One region of the Candidatus Accumulibacter propinquus genome, then DNA from elsewhere that is predicted to be linked to it. Evidence: riboswitches for the same ligand, from Rfam matches in the RefSeq annotation. Region 1 holds a riboswitch; the other holds the start of a gene.
The links. Region 1 has a riboswitch for cyclic di-GMP ahead of AC15MQ_RS14925 (DUF1631 family protein). Riboswitches for the same ligand answer to the same signal wherever they lie in the genome.
Positions count from the first base shown of each region.

Region 2: another riboswitch for cyclic di-GMP. It lies ahead of AC15MQ_RS18940 (response regulator); the one in region 1 lies ahead of AC15MQ_RS14925 (DUF1631 family protein).

Region 1 is NZ_JBSEHC010000003.1:1,977,866-1,983,387, forward strand. Features, by position in the region: gene AC15MQ_RS14905 (glycine-rich domain-containing protein) at 1-478, shown strand, start outside; gene AC15MQ_RS14910 (CsbD family protein) at 751-954, shown strand; gene AC15MQ_RS14915 (HDOD domain-containing protein) at 1,131-1,940, shown strand; cyclic di-GMP riboswitch class I at 1,973-2,071, shown strand; gene AC15MQ_RS14920 (hypothetical protein) at 2,190-2,321, opposite strand; gene AC15MQ_RS14925 (DUF1631 family protein) at 2,352-4,433, shown strand; gene AC15MQ_RS14930 (hypothetical protein) at 4,542-4,715, shown strand; gene AC15MQ_RS14935 (hypothetical protein) at 4,712-5,522, shown strand, end outside.
Region 2 is NZ_JBSEHC010000006.1:136,444-141,965, forward strand. Features, by position in the region: gene AC15MQ_RS18925 (RNA-binding S4 domain-containing protein) at 16-420, opposite strand; gene AC15MQ_RS18930 (response regulator transcription factor) at 423-989, opposite strand; gene AC15MQ_RS18935 (ATP-binding protein) at 995-2,368, opposite strand; cyclic di-GMP riboswitch class I at 2,536-2,622, shown strand; gene AC15MQ_RS18940 (response regulator) at 2,741-3,109, shown strand; gene AC15MQ_RS18945 (STAS domain-containing protein) at 3,117-3,446, shown strand; gene AC15MQ_RS18950 (Hpt domain-containing protein) at 3,443-4,480, shown strand; partial or broken gene AC15MQ_RS18955 (hypothetical protein) at 4,498-4,551, shown strand; gene AC15MQ_RS18960 (chemotaxis protein CheA) at 4,606-5,522, shown strand, end outside.

The DNA.
Region 1 (5,522 bases):
CTTCCAGCTGTGCCGGGAGGCCAGGAATCGGCTGGTGGCTATGCCATCACAGGTGGTCGATGACGCCTGGCACGAGTTCATTCTGTTTACCCGCCAGTATCAGCAATTCTGCGAGCGTGGGCTGGGGCGCTTTCTGCACCACACGCCGGCTGAAGCGATGCGTGCGCCGACCGACGCGCAGGATGGAATCAAGCGCGCTTGGCGGCTTGCGTGCAGACGCGATGGGATCGATCCGAAAGCGCCGCAGTCGCTGCCGATGCTTTTTGCGCTTGATGGCCTGCTCGGGATCACCGGGGGTTTTGTCTATCAGCTCGACTGCCTGGCCGCAACCCGCGACGGCACGGGTTATTGCGCCGGCCACATCAGTTGCGGGGGTGGCTGTGGCGGGAGCAGCGGCTGTGGCGGAGACAGCGACGGCGGCGGGTCAGGCGGCGACGGTTGTGGCGGGGGAGGGTGCGGCGGCGGTGGCGGTGACTGAAGCAGCGGCGTGCAGACCGCGTCTGTGAGCCGCAATGTTTGTCCTTTCAAGGGCTTAAAGGCATCCGCCGGTGACCGACAACTGTTCTTTGATACAGGCCGGGGCCGATCGCCTGCCACTGGTGCAAACCCGTATGTTGGTCAGCGCACAGAGCCTGCCAGCGCTTTTCATTAGCCTTGGTACTTGGCCACGACGAAATGATTCGTGGGCTTCAGAGCACGAGCCGAGTCCGGCTTGTGTATCAGCGGTACCAACCAAGCTAGGAGTTCATCATGAACAAGGATCAAGTCAAGGGCGCAGCAAAAGACCTCGGTGGGACGATTCAGGAACAGGTCGGCAAGTTGACCGGTAGCACGGAGCAGCAGGCAAAGGGTGTCAAAAATCAGGTTGAAGGCAAGCTGCAACAACATCTCGGCGACCTGAAAGAGAACGCCAGTGACGCTCGGGACGCCGTCAAGAAAGCCGTGAACCCGTAGGACAACGCGGTCTCGACTGCAAGCGCTGGCTGCCGATGGTTTGCCGGCAACTTGGCATGTTGCCGAGTTGCCGGCAAATGTTAACAAGGCTATGGTACCCATTGCCTGCGGGATGACAAGGAACAGTCAGCTGATGTAATGTGCGCTTTTGGTTCCGACCGAGAGGTTTCCCCACCATGAGCGCTCTGGACCAGGTCATCGCGGAAGTCGGGCGCGGTGAGGTCGCTTTCCCCACCCACGCCGATGTCGCCTTCCGGGTGCGTCTTGCCCTTGATGATCCGGATTTGCATCTGGGCCAGGTCGCGCAGCTTGTCCTGGCGGAACCTCTGTTGGCCGCACGGGTGGTGGCGTTAGCTAATTCGGTGGCGTTCAACCGCTGGGGGCAGCATGTAGCCGACGTGCAAAGTGCCGTAACCCGGCTGGGAACCCGCTTCGTGCGCACCCTGGCCACGGCGGTTGTGATGCGTCAGATGACCAGCGGCTTGCGCTCGCCGGACTGCCGCGCACTTTCGGAGCGGCTCTGGGAGCACACCGCACATGTGGCCGCGCTGGCCCATGTGCTGGCGCGGCGCTTTCTGCGCCCTTTGGCTGATGTGGCGCTGTTTGCCGGGATGGTCCACGAGGTGGGGGGCTTTTTTCTGATCTCACGCACCGAACTGCATCCCGACCTATTCGTGGCTGGCAGCATACTGTCGCCGGAAGTCGACAGGTTGATCGGCCAGGCTGTGCTGAAAGCGCTGGCTGTACCGCAAGAAGTTGTCGAAGCGGTGGAAATGCTCTGGGAGCCGAGGTCAGGCAGTTTTCCACCCGTTGACCTGAGTGATGTCCTTTCATTGGCGCACCGCCTGACGCCGATCCCTTCGCCGCTGCACAGTCCGGACGCTGAGGACGTGGCGGGAGACGTCCAGGCGGCACCCCTTCTGGCCGAGATACTCGAAAAATCTGGCGAGGAGATGGAGTCGCTGATAAGCGCCTTGCACTATTGAGACTATTGGTGTAGATTCTAAACAGCTAGTCTTACTGAAAAAGGCAAACCCGTCGAAAGGCGGGGACGCAAAGTCACCGGTCTACAGAAAACGGAGTTGTCGCCGCTTTCTAGGACGGCGGGACCGCCAGGCGAACAGATGCAGCATCAGGACCATGAACAGCGCTGCATCCTTGACCAGAAGCCCGTCGGTGCCCTGAGGGGCCAAACTGCCGCTCCGAGACAGTGACCTTGCGCCAACCCGCCACATTTAGCGGTTTGGCAGTGCGTGTTTTTTCAGCGCCAGCGGCAAGGAGAATCGGTGATGGCAGTCCCAGTTCCAGCAAATAACGTGATCAGGTTCCCTGAAGGGGTTCGTGGCGCGCTCGTTGATGTCGATCATCCCGGTGTCCTCACAGAGGCACGGGATCTCATGGGGTGCAAGCTCCGTGACGCCTTCAGGTCGGTGCTGCCCCGAGTCGAGGAGGAACTGCTCAGCAAAGGTGACGTCGCTTGCGGACGCGCGCAAAGGGTCCTGTTCTACCACACGGGAGAAGCGATTCACGCCAAAGCGCCGCAGCTCGAAGGCGCTTTGCTCGCCAAGTGGTCAGCACTCTTCACGCAGGCATGCCGTGCTTCGAACAAGGGCAGACGTGGTGCTGCCAGCAGCCCTCCACAAGAACTGCAATTGGTTGACTTTGGCGCCATGGACGAGGAACTGGTCGTCAAGGCCATCGCTGGCAGCCTTCGTAGTCAGTGTGACGAGGGGCTGTTTGCCATTGGGCGCCGGCTGGCGTTCTTGTCTGGAGAACCGGAAGGCAGCCTGCCCATAGAACATCTCATCGCCGAATCGCTGGGCGGTGCATTCGAGGATGCCGGGTTGGTCGGCAAGGCGAAGCTGGAAATCCTGCAACTCATGGAGCGCCACGCCGTCGATGTCTTTGGCCCGACCATTGACGATTTGAATGCTTTCTTGATTGGCCGTGGTGTGCTGCCACAGCTTTCCCGAACCTGCTCCCCGTCACCAAACCAACCGCGCAACGCGACTGACCCCGGCAAGCCTGCCGAATCTGCCGACCTCTTTGCTTTGCTGCAGGAACTCGTGCGCCCGCAGCAAGTGTCCGCAGGGACGGGCGGCGCTGGCGCTGGCTGTGGCCCTTCCACCGGCGTGTCCATGGGCGGTGCGTCGCCCGCCGGCATGGCCGTTGCCATGGAGCAGGTCATGGCCTCTCTGGATACCCTGCAGAGGGCGGTGCCGGTGCAAACGGCCGCGGCATTGATGGACAACGTCTTGCGGCAGTTCCATAGCAGTGACGCAGGCCAGAACCTCGACTATCTGCATTCCGTCACCGTGGATATCGTTGCCACCCTCTTTGACTTCATCTTCGACGACGCTTCTGTCGCCGACCCGATCAAGGCCCTGGTTGCGCGCATGCAGATTCCGGTGCTGAAGGTCGCCATGTTGGACAAGACTTTCTTTTCGAGCAAGTCGCATCCGGCGCGGCGCCTGCTGGACGGGATTTCGCGAGCGGCGGTGCGTTGCGGCCCGCAAGCGGGTCACGATAATCCCTTGTACGCGCGGGTCGCGGAAATCGTCGAACGGCTGCAGAACGAGTTCAGTCAGGATACCGAATTGTTCGATACGCTGTGCATCGAACTGGAGGCATTCCTTGAAAGCCAGGAGGCTGCAGCCGATGCCCACGCCGTCAACGCGGCGCCACTGGTTGCCGAACAGGAGCGCTACGAACTCGCGGCTGCGGCAGCCGATCACGCCCTCGTCGGCTGGCTGGCGATGCCACTGCCATCGGCGGTGACTGATCTGCTGGACAACGAATGGCGCAAACTCCTCGTTCGGCACTCTATGGACGGTGACAATGCCGCCTGGGAGGCAGCCATGGACACGGTCAGTGAACTGGTGGCGAGCGTCGACATCCCGTCGGATGTGCCAAGCCGGAAGCGGCTGGCGGCCCGCTTGCCGACCCTGGTTCGCCGCATCTGCAACGGGCTTGGCCGCCTGGAGATGGCAGATGATCGCCGCCTGGCCCTGATCGATGCGCTCTTCAGTGTGCATGCCGCGGTCCTGCGGGGTACGGCACCGCCAATCGTCACTCCACGGCCGGTGTTGCCGGTGGCAGAGCCCGTGCCGGTCAGCCTTGCCCGCGAGCAGGTCGTGCGCGGCGAAACGCAGATCGAACGAATTTCACTGGCCGGGGCCAATGAACTACCCCCTTCGCGAGACAGGGCAGACGTACTGTCGCTGGTGGGAAGCCTGCAGCGTGGCGATTGGGTCGAATTTGCGAATCCGGAATCCGGACCCTTGCGTTATCGCCTATCGTGGATTAGCCCGCAGCGAGGCATTCTGCTATTCACTACCTCGCAGTCGCCGCGTGCGATATCGGTGACCCCGAATGCCCTGGCGCTCCAGATCGAGCGCGGTGAAGCGATCCTCATGCCGCCGGAACCGATGTTCGATCGCGCCGTTAACCGCGCACTGCAAAAACTGAAGGCTGCGTAACTCTGGTCACGACTGGAGTCCGGAAGTGTTGCCGCCGGTGAGTCAACGCTGCGCAGCTTCAGCGGCCGCAACACGCTGACGCCCTTACCTTCGCCAAAGCGTTCGAGCGTGCGCCTCGACTACGATGCACAGTTCGAACTGGCAGCGCCACTGCCGCCAGTGGGGAGGCGACTTTTTGGCGTCAGCGCGATCCGGCGCACGATGCGCGAGCAGTTCGAGGCGATGCTGCGCGAGATCGCACGACGTCAGGCGTGGCTCGCGGTTGGGGAGGATGCCGGATGAGACTTTCACTGGGCCTGGTGGTGGCATGCTGCGTGTTGCCCGGTTGCGCCAGCGTCGACCCCTATGCGCACGCTCCGGTCACCCAGACGCTGCAGCGTGAAGACGCGCTGGGTGAATGTGCTCGGCGGTTTCAGGCCAGTGACGCATTGATCGATACGATCGGCACGCGTGATGCGCAGGAGCCACGTGTGCCGGGTTTTCCCTACTTGCGGGTTGATCGCGTTCTGGCGAGGCTGGCTCCAACCGCAGCTGGCGAAGTCGAGCAGACGTTGGCGTGGAGGGAAGCGCTGGCGGCGCTGGATGATGCCGCGCGTCGTTTTGAACTGGGTAACGCGGGTGTCGACGGTGCGCTGGCAACTGCACTGACCACCTGTCGGCAGCAACTGGCGTTAGCCGATCGCCACGATCTACCCATGCTGATCGACGCTGCCAGGGTGCCCGACGACTACTCGAACAGCATGCGTGCGCTCGGCCTGTATCCGCTGACGCGGCATGCCTTCGCTGCCGGAATACGGAACTGGCAGCGCGACACGCTGGCGGATTTCGCCACGCACGCCGTCACCGACCCGGTCGCGCATCGTCGTCTCCGCTACATCCCGGCAGAATCGCCGGACGGCGTGCCGATGCTCAATGAACCCGCAGCACCGGGGCTGCCCCTGATGTCGCCTTCCGAATTGGCGCGCCTGATTGTACGCCATGCGCCCCGATTCGAGATTGAAACCGCCAGCGACGACGATCGCCCTGGGGCCGTCACCTGGCAGAGCGACCAGACAGGACATCTACAGATCGGCATTGCCCGCGAGCAAC
Region 2 (5,522 bases), on a different contig from region 1:
TCGCCGCCCTCCGGTTCAGAAACTGTCGTTGAAACCCTTGATCTGGCGTCTGGCCTTCTTGGTGGGTCGACCACGCAGGTCGCTGCCGGGGACCGGCGCGAGCTGTCGCACCTCCCGCTGCGCCGCACGCCGCGCGCGGCTTTCGCTGCTCTCCTCGTAGAGTTGCTGCGCCTCGGCCGCCGGGCGGCGTTGATCGGAGAGACCGTTGACAGTGATCGTCCATGTCTGGTCGCCGATGGCGATTTCGAGTGGGTCACCGCAGCGTATCTCGCGCGCAGGTTTGAGTGTGTGCCCGTCGAGCCGGACGTGGCCGGCGGCTACGGCCTGTGCGGCCAGGGACCGCGTCTTGTAAAAGCGCGCCGCCCACAGCCATTTGTCGATCCGCATGCGCTCCAGTACCCCCTGTTCGATGCTGCTCATGGTTACTCCCGGCTCGGGTGTTTGCCGAGCTTGCGCTGCAGCGTGCGGCGATGCATTTTGAGGGCTCTGGCGGTTGCCGAGACATTGCCCTGCTGCTCGACCAGGACACGCTGGATGTGTTCCCATTCGAGCCGATCGATCGACAGGGGCGAGCCCGTAACCGGGATCGCCGAGTCGCCGCCGCTGCTCTTGTTGAGCGCCGCGACGATTTCGTCGGCGTCGCACGGTTTGGCCAGGTAGTGGACGGCGCCGAGCTTGATCGCCTCGATGGCGGTGGCGATGCTGGCGTAGCCGGTGAGCATGACGATGCGCGTGTTCGGGTCGAGTTCCAGCAGTTTCTCGATCAATACCAGCCCCGACTGGCCGGGCATCCTGAGGTCGACGACGGCGTACTCCGGCGACTGTGCCTGTGCCTTGACGATGGCTGCCGCGACCGTGGCGGCAACGCTCACGGCATAGCCGCGTCGATCCAGCGCACGCGCGAGAACGCGTCGGAAAGCGTCGTCGTCGTCGACCAGGAGCAGCGTCGAGCGTTCGTCATCGGCTGCTTGCGGGTTTCGTCCAGGCATCTTGATCACGCTTTCAGGCGGTTCAGGGGGAGGGTGACGCGGGTGCAGGCGCCGCCCTGCGGGTCACTGCGGTTGAACAGTTCAACCTGGCCACCGCAGCGCTCGATGGTGGCGTTGCTGAGAAACAGTCCGATGCCGATGCCGCCGGCCTGGTCGTGCGCCGCGCGCTTGCTGCTGAAAAACGCCTGGCCAAGACGCAGCGCCGCTTCTCCCCCGATCCCTGGGCCGCGATCGAAAATCTCGATGCGACAGCTGTCGCTGTCCCAGGACGCCGAAAACCGGAGCGCTTCCGGGTTCGCCGCGTGCGCATCGGCGGCATTGTCGAGCAGATTGAGGAGCGCCTGTTCGAGCGTGCGCTCGGCGGTGACCAGCGGGGGGGGTTGCTCGCCTTGCAGCGTAACGCTGATCCGGGCATGCGGGCGGATGACCTGCCAGTCGTCGAGCAGACGCTGCAGATAGTCGTCGAGTGCCAGCGAGCGCAGACTTTCGTCACGGCCCTGTCCAGTCGATGCGAGGATCTGCGAGATCGTTTGCTTGCAGCGGTCGACCTGTTCTCGCAACAGCAGCAGGTCCTCCTGCAATTCGGCGTCATCGCCGTGTTGCAGTTCGAGTTCGTGGATCACCACGGCCATCGTCGCCAGCGGCGTGCCCAACTGGTGCGCCGCGCCGGCGGCGAGCGTTCCGAGCGAGAGAATCTGTTCGTTGCGCAGTGCCGCTTCGCGGGCAGCGGCGAGTTCGCGCTCACGGTTCTTGAGCGTCGCCGCCATGCGCGTCAGGAAGAAGGCCACGACGCCGAGGCTGATCACGAAGTTGAGCCACATCCCCAGAACATGCAGCGCAAAGCCGCTGCCGTGCGCGGCGTGTGTGTGGGTGCCGCCGGTAGCGCGGGCAAGCAGGGCGTCGAACTGCGCCAGGTCACCCTGCGGTGGTGGTAGTGGCAGGTTCCAGAACATCAGGAAAGTGTAGGCGAAGAGGGTGAGTCCCGCCATCGCCCAGGCGTGTCGGGCCGGCAGCATCGCCGCGGCCAGGGTTGGCGGCAGCAGGAACAGCGAGACGAAAGGGTTGGCCGGGCCGCCGGCAAAATACAGCAGCACGGCGAGGATCGCGACATCGATCGCCATATGGGCGAACACCTCGTTCGCGGTGGGCGGGCCACCCTTGTCGATCCACCATTGCGTGACGAGATTGACGGCTGCGAGCACGGCAATGGCGGCGATCATCGGTACCCCATCGAGGGGAATTTTCAGCCACGCGAGTGCGAGCACCAGCACTACGGCCTGCGTCAGCACTTCGATCCGGCGCAGCGTGACCAGCCGCCGCAGCGGATTCGCCGTGGACGAAAGAACAACGGGTGCGTGCGTCTGATGGACCCGAAACATGCGCTGCAGCATTGCCTGACAGTGATCGAAGCGCCGAATTCTACGCCCTGTGCGTCGCGGTGATGAGGGCTGCGGCAATTGGTCGCGCCTCCAGCTAGCCCTGTCCGCGATCGGAATGTGACGGAAGTCGCACATCGCCGGTCGGTTCTCCTCATATACTTCCGGCACGAGTTGAATAGCAAACGGGGCGAAAGCCCCGGACGCAAAGCTGCAGGCCCTAACCTGAAGTCGAGGAGGGTGGCTGGGTTGCCTCATGGCAAGACGTTCGTTCTGACGTCGAATGCCTCCCTGTCTGCATGCGTGCGTCTCGTGCGAGCGCGCGGCCGGTCCCTTGCGGGCGCGCCGTGTCAAACATATCAGCGGGAGCGCGTGATGAGCAAGACCATCCTGATTGTTGACGACTCTGCCTCGATGCGGCAGGTCGTCAAGATGGCGCTGAAGGGTGCCGGATTTGAAGTAATCGAAGCCTGCGACGGACGGGACGCGCTGAGCAAGCTGGGTGGACAGAAGATCCACCTGGTGATCAGCGACGTGAACATGCCGAACCTGGATGGTATCAGCTTCGTCAGGGAAATGAAGAAGCAGCCCGCCTACCGGTTCGTGCCGGTGATCATGCTCACCACCGAAGGCAACGAAGAAAAAAAGAAAGCGGGCCAGGAAGCCGGCGCCAGAGCCTGGGTGGTCAAGCCCTTCCAGCCGCAGCAGATGCTCGCGGCGGTATCCCGACTGTTGATGATCTGAAGCCGCGATGAGCCTCGCCCGCGCACGCCACGGCCAGACCGCGCGGCTGACCCTCACCGGCGAACTCACCATCTACAGCGTCGCCGAAACCAAGGCCGGACTGGCCGACGCCATGCGCAACGCCGACGACCTCGAAGTCGACCTCGCCGGCATCACCGAAATCGACACCGCCGGACTGCAACTGATGCTCCTCGCCAAACGCCATCCCGGCAAGAACGTCCGCTTCATCAACCACCCCGCGAGTGTCCTGCGCCTGATCGACCTCGCCCATCTCGGCAGCGTGCTCGGCGACCCCCTGTACCTCCCCGCCAGCGAACCGGCCGCGCGCACCCCATGAACGACACCGCCAGTGACCTCAGCGCCGACCTCGCCCAGGCCCTCGGCACCTTCATGGACGAGGCCGCCGAACTCCTCGCCGAAATGGAAGCGATCCTGCTGCGTGCCGAAGCCGGCCGCTGCCGCGAAGACGACCTCAACGCCCTGTTTCGCTGCGCGCACACCATCAAAGGCTCCGGCGGACTGTTCGGCCTCGACGCCGTCGTCCGCTTCACGCACGTCGTCGAAAACGTCCTCGACCGCCTGCGCAACGGCCAACTCCAGTTCGACAGCGAACTGATCAGCCTGCTCCTCGACTGCCAGGACCACATCGCCCAACTGATCGCCGCCGTCGCCGAACACACCACCGCCCCCCTCGCCGGCAGCGACCCCCTGCTCGCCCGCCTGCAAAGCGTCCTCGGCAACGGCGCCGGCCCGCTCCGCGTCGGCACCGACCCGTCGCCCGCCGGCGAAGTCAGCGCCAGCGGCGGCGGCGCGTTCGGCGCCGACCACTGGCATATCTCGCTGCGCCCCGGCAAACAGGTCCTGCAGGACGGCATGGACCCGCTCGCCTTCATCCACTACCTGAGCCAGTACGGCCAACTGCTGCACGTCGAAACCCTCACCAGCGGCCTGCCCGAGTTCGCCGCCGCAGATCCCGAACTCTGCCACCTCGGATTCGAAATCGCCCTCGCCAGCCAGGCCAGCAAGGCCGAAATCGAAGGCGTCTTCGATTTCCTCCGGGAAGGCTCGCAGATCCACATCCTCCCCCCGCAGAGCCAGATTGCCGAGTACCTCGCGCTCATCGAAGCCCACCACCACGACGACGTCGAACGCATCGGCGAAATGCTCGTCGCCTGCGGATCGATCACCGCCCACGAACTGACCACCGCACTGGCCGCGCAGCCACACCAGGCCCCGCGGCGCCTCGGCGAGATCCTCGTCGAACAAGCGGCGCCTGTCCCGCCGCGGCCGACAAACAACAGCGCGCCGAAGCCAGGCGCAGCAGCGACGCGCGCCTCGTCAAAGTCCCCGCAGACCGCCTGGACGCCCTGATCGACCGCGTCGGCGAACTGGTCATCGCCGGCGTCGGCACCCACCTGCAGGTCAGCCGCCTGCAACGGCCCGACCTCCAGGAATCGGCCGAAACCCTGCTCTCGCTCGTCCAGGACATCCGCGACATGACCCTGCGCCTGCGCATGGTCGCCATCGGCGAAGTCTTCGCCCGCTTTCCGCGCGTCGTTCGCGACCTCTCCCGGGAATTGGGCAAGGACATCGAACTCGCCATCCGCGGCGCCGAAACCGAACTCGACAAATCGATGGTCGACCGGATCGGCGACCCCCTGATGCACCTGGTGCGCAACGCCATCGACCACGGCATCGAGACCGCCGAAACGCGCCAGGCCCGCGGCAAACCCGCACGCGGCACCGTCGCACTCCACGCCTACCACGAGTCCGGCAGCATCACCATCGAAGTCAGCGACGACGGCGGCGGCCTCGACCGCGAACGCATCCGCCAGACCGCGATCCAGAAAGGCCTGCTCCCCCCCGACGCCCAACCGACCGACCAGGAAGTCTATCGGCTGATCCTCGCCCCGGGCTTCTCCACCGCCGAAAAAGTCACCGAGCTCTCCGGCCGCGGCGTCGGCATGGACGTCGTACGCAGCAACATCGAAGCCCTGCGGGGGACGATCGACATCGATTCCGTACCGGGGCAGAGCACCACCATGCGCCTGTGCCTGCCGCTGACGCTGGCGATCATCGACGGCTTCCACGTCGGCGTCGGCGGCTCGCACTTCATCATCCCGCTCGACATGGTCGTCGAGTGCCTCGAACTCCCCCCCGAAGTCGGCGAACGCCAATACCTCGAACTGCGCGACCAGGTCCTGCCCTTCGTTCGCCTGCGCCAGCTCTTCGACGAACCGGGGCCGCAACACCCCCGCCCGCGCGTCATCGTCGTCCGATACGGCCACCGCCAGGCCGGCCTGGTCGTCGATCGCATCCACGGCCAATGCCAGACCGTGATCAAACCGCTCGGCCCCCTGTTCGCCGGTGCGCCGGCCGTCTCGGGGTGCACCATCATCGGCAACGGCGAAGT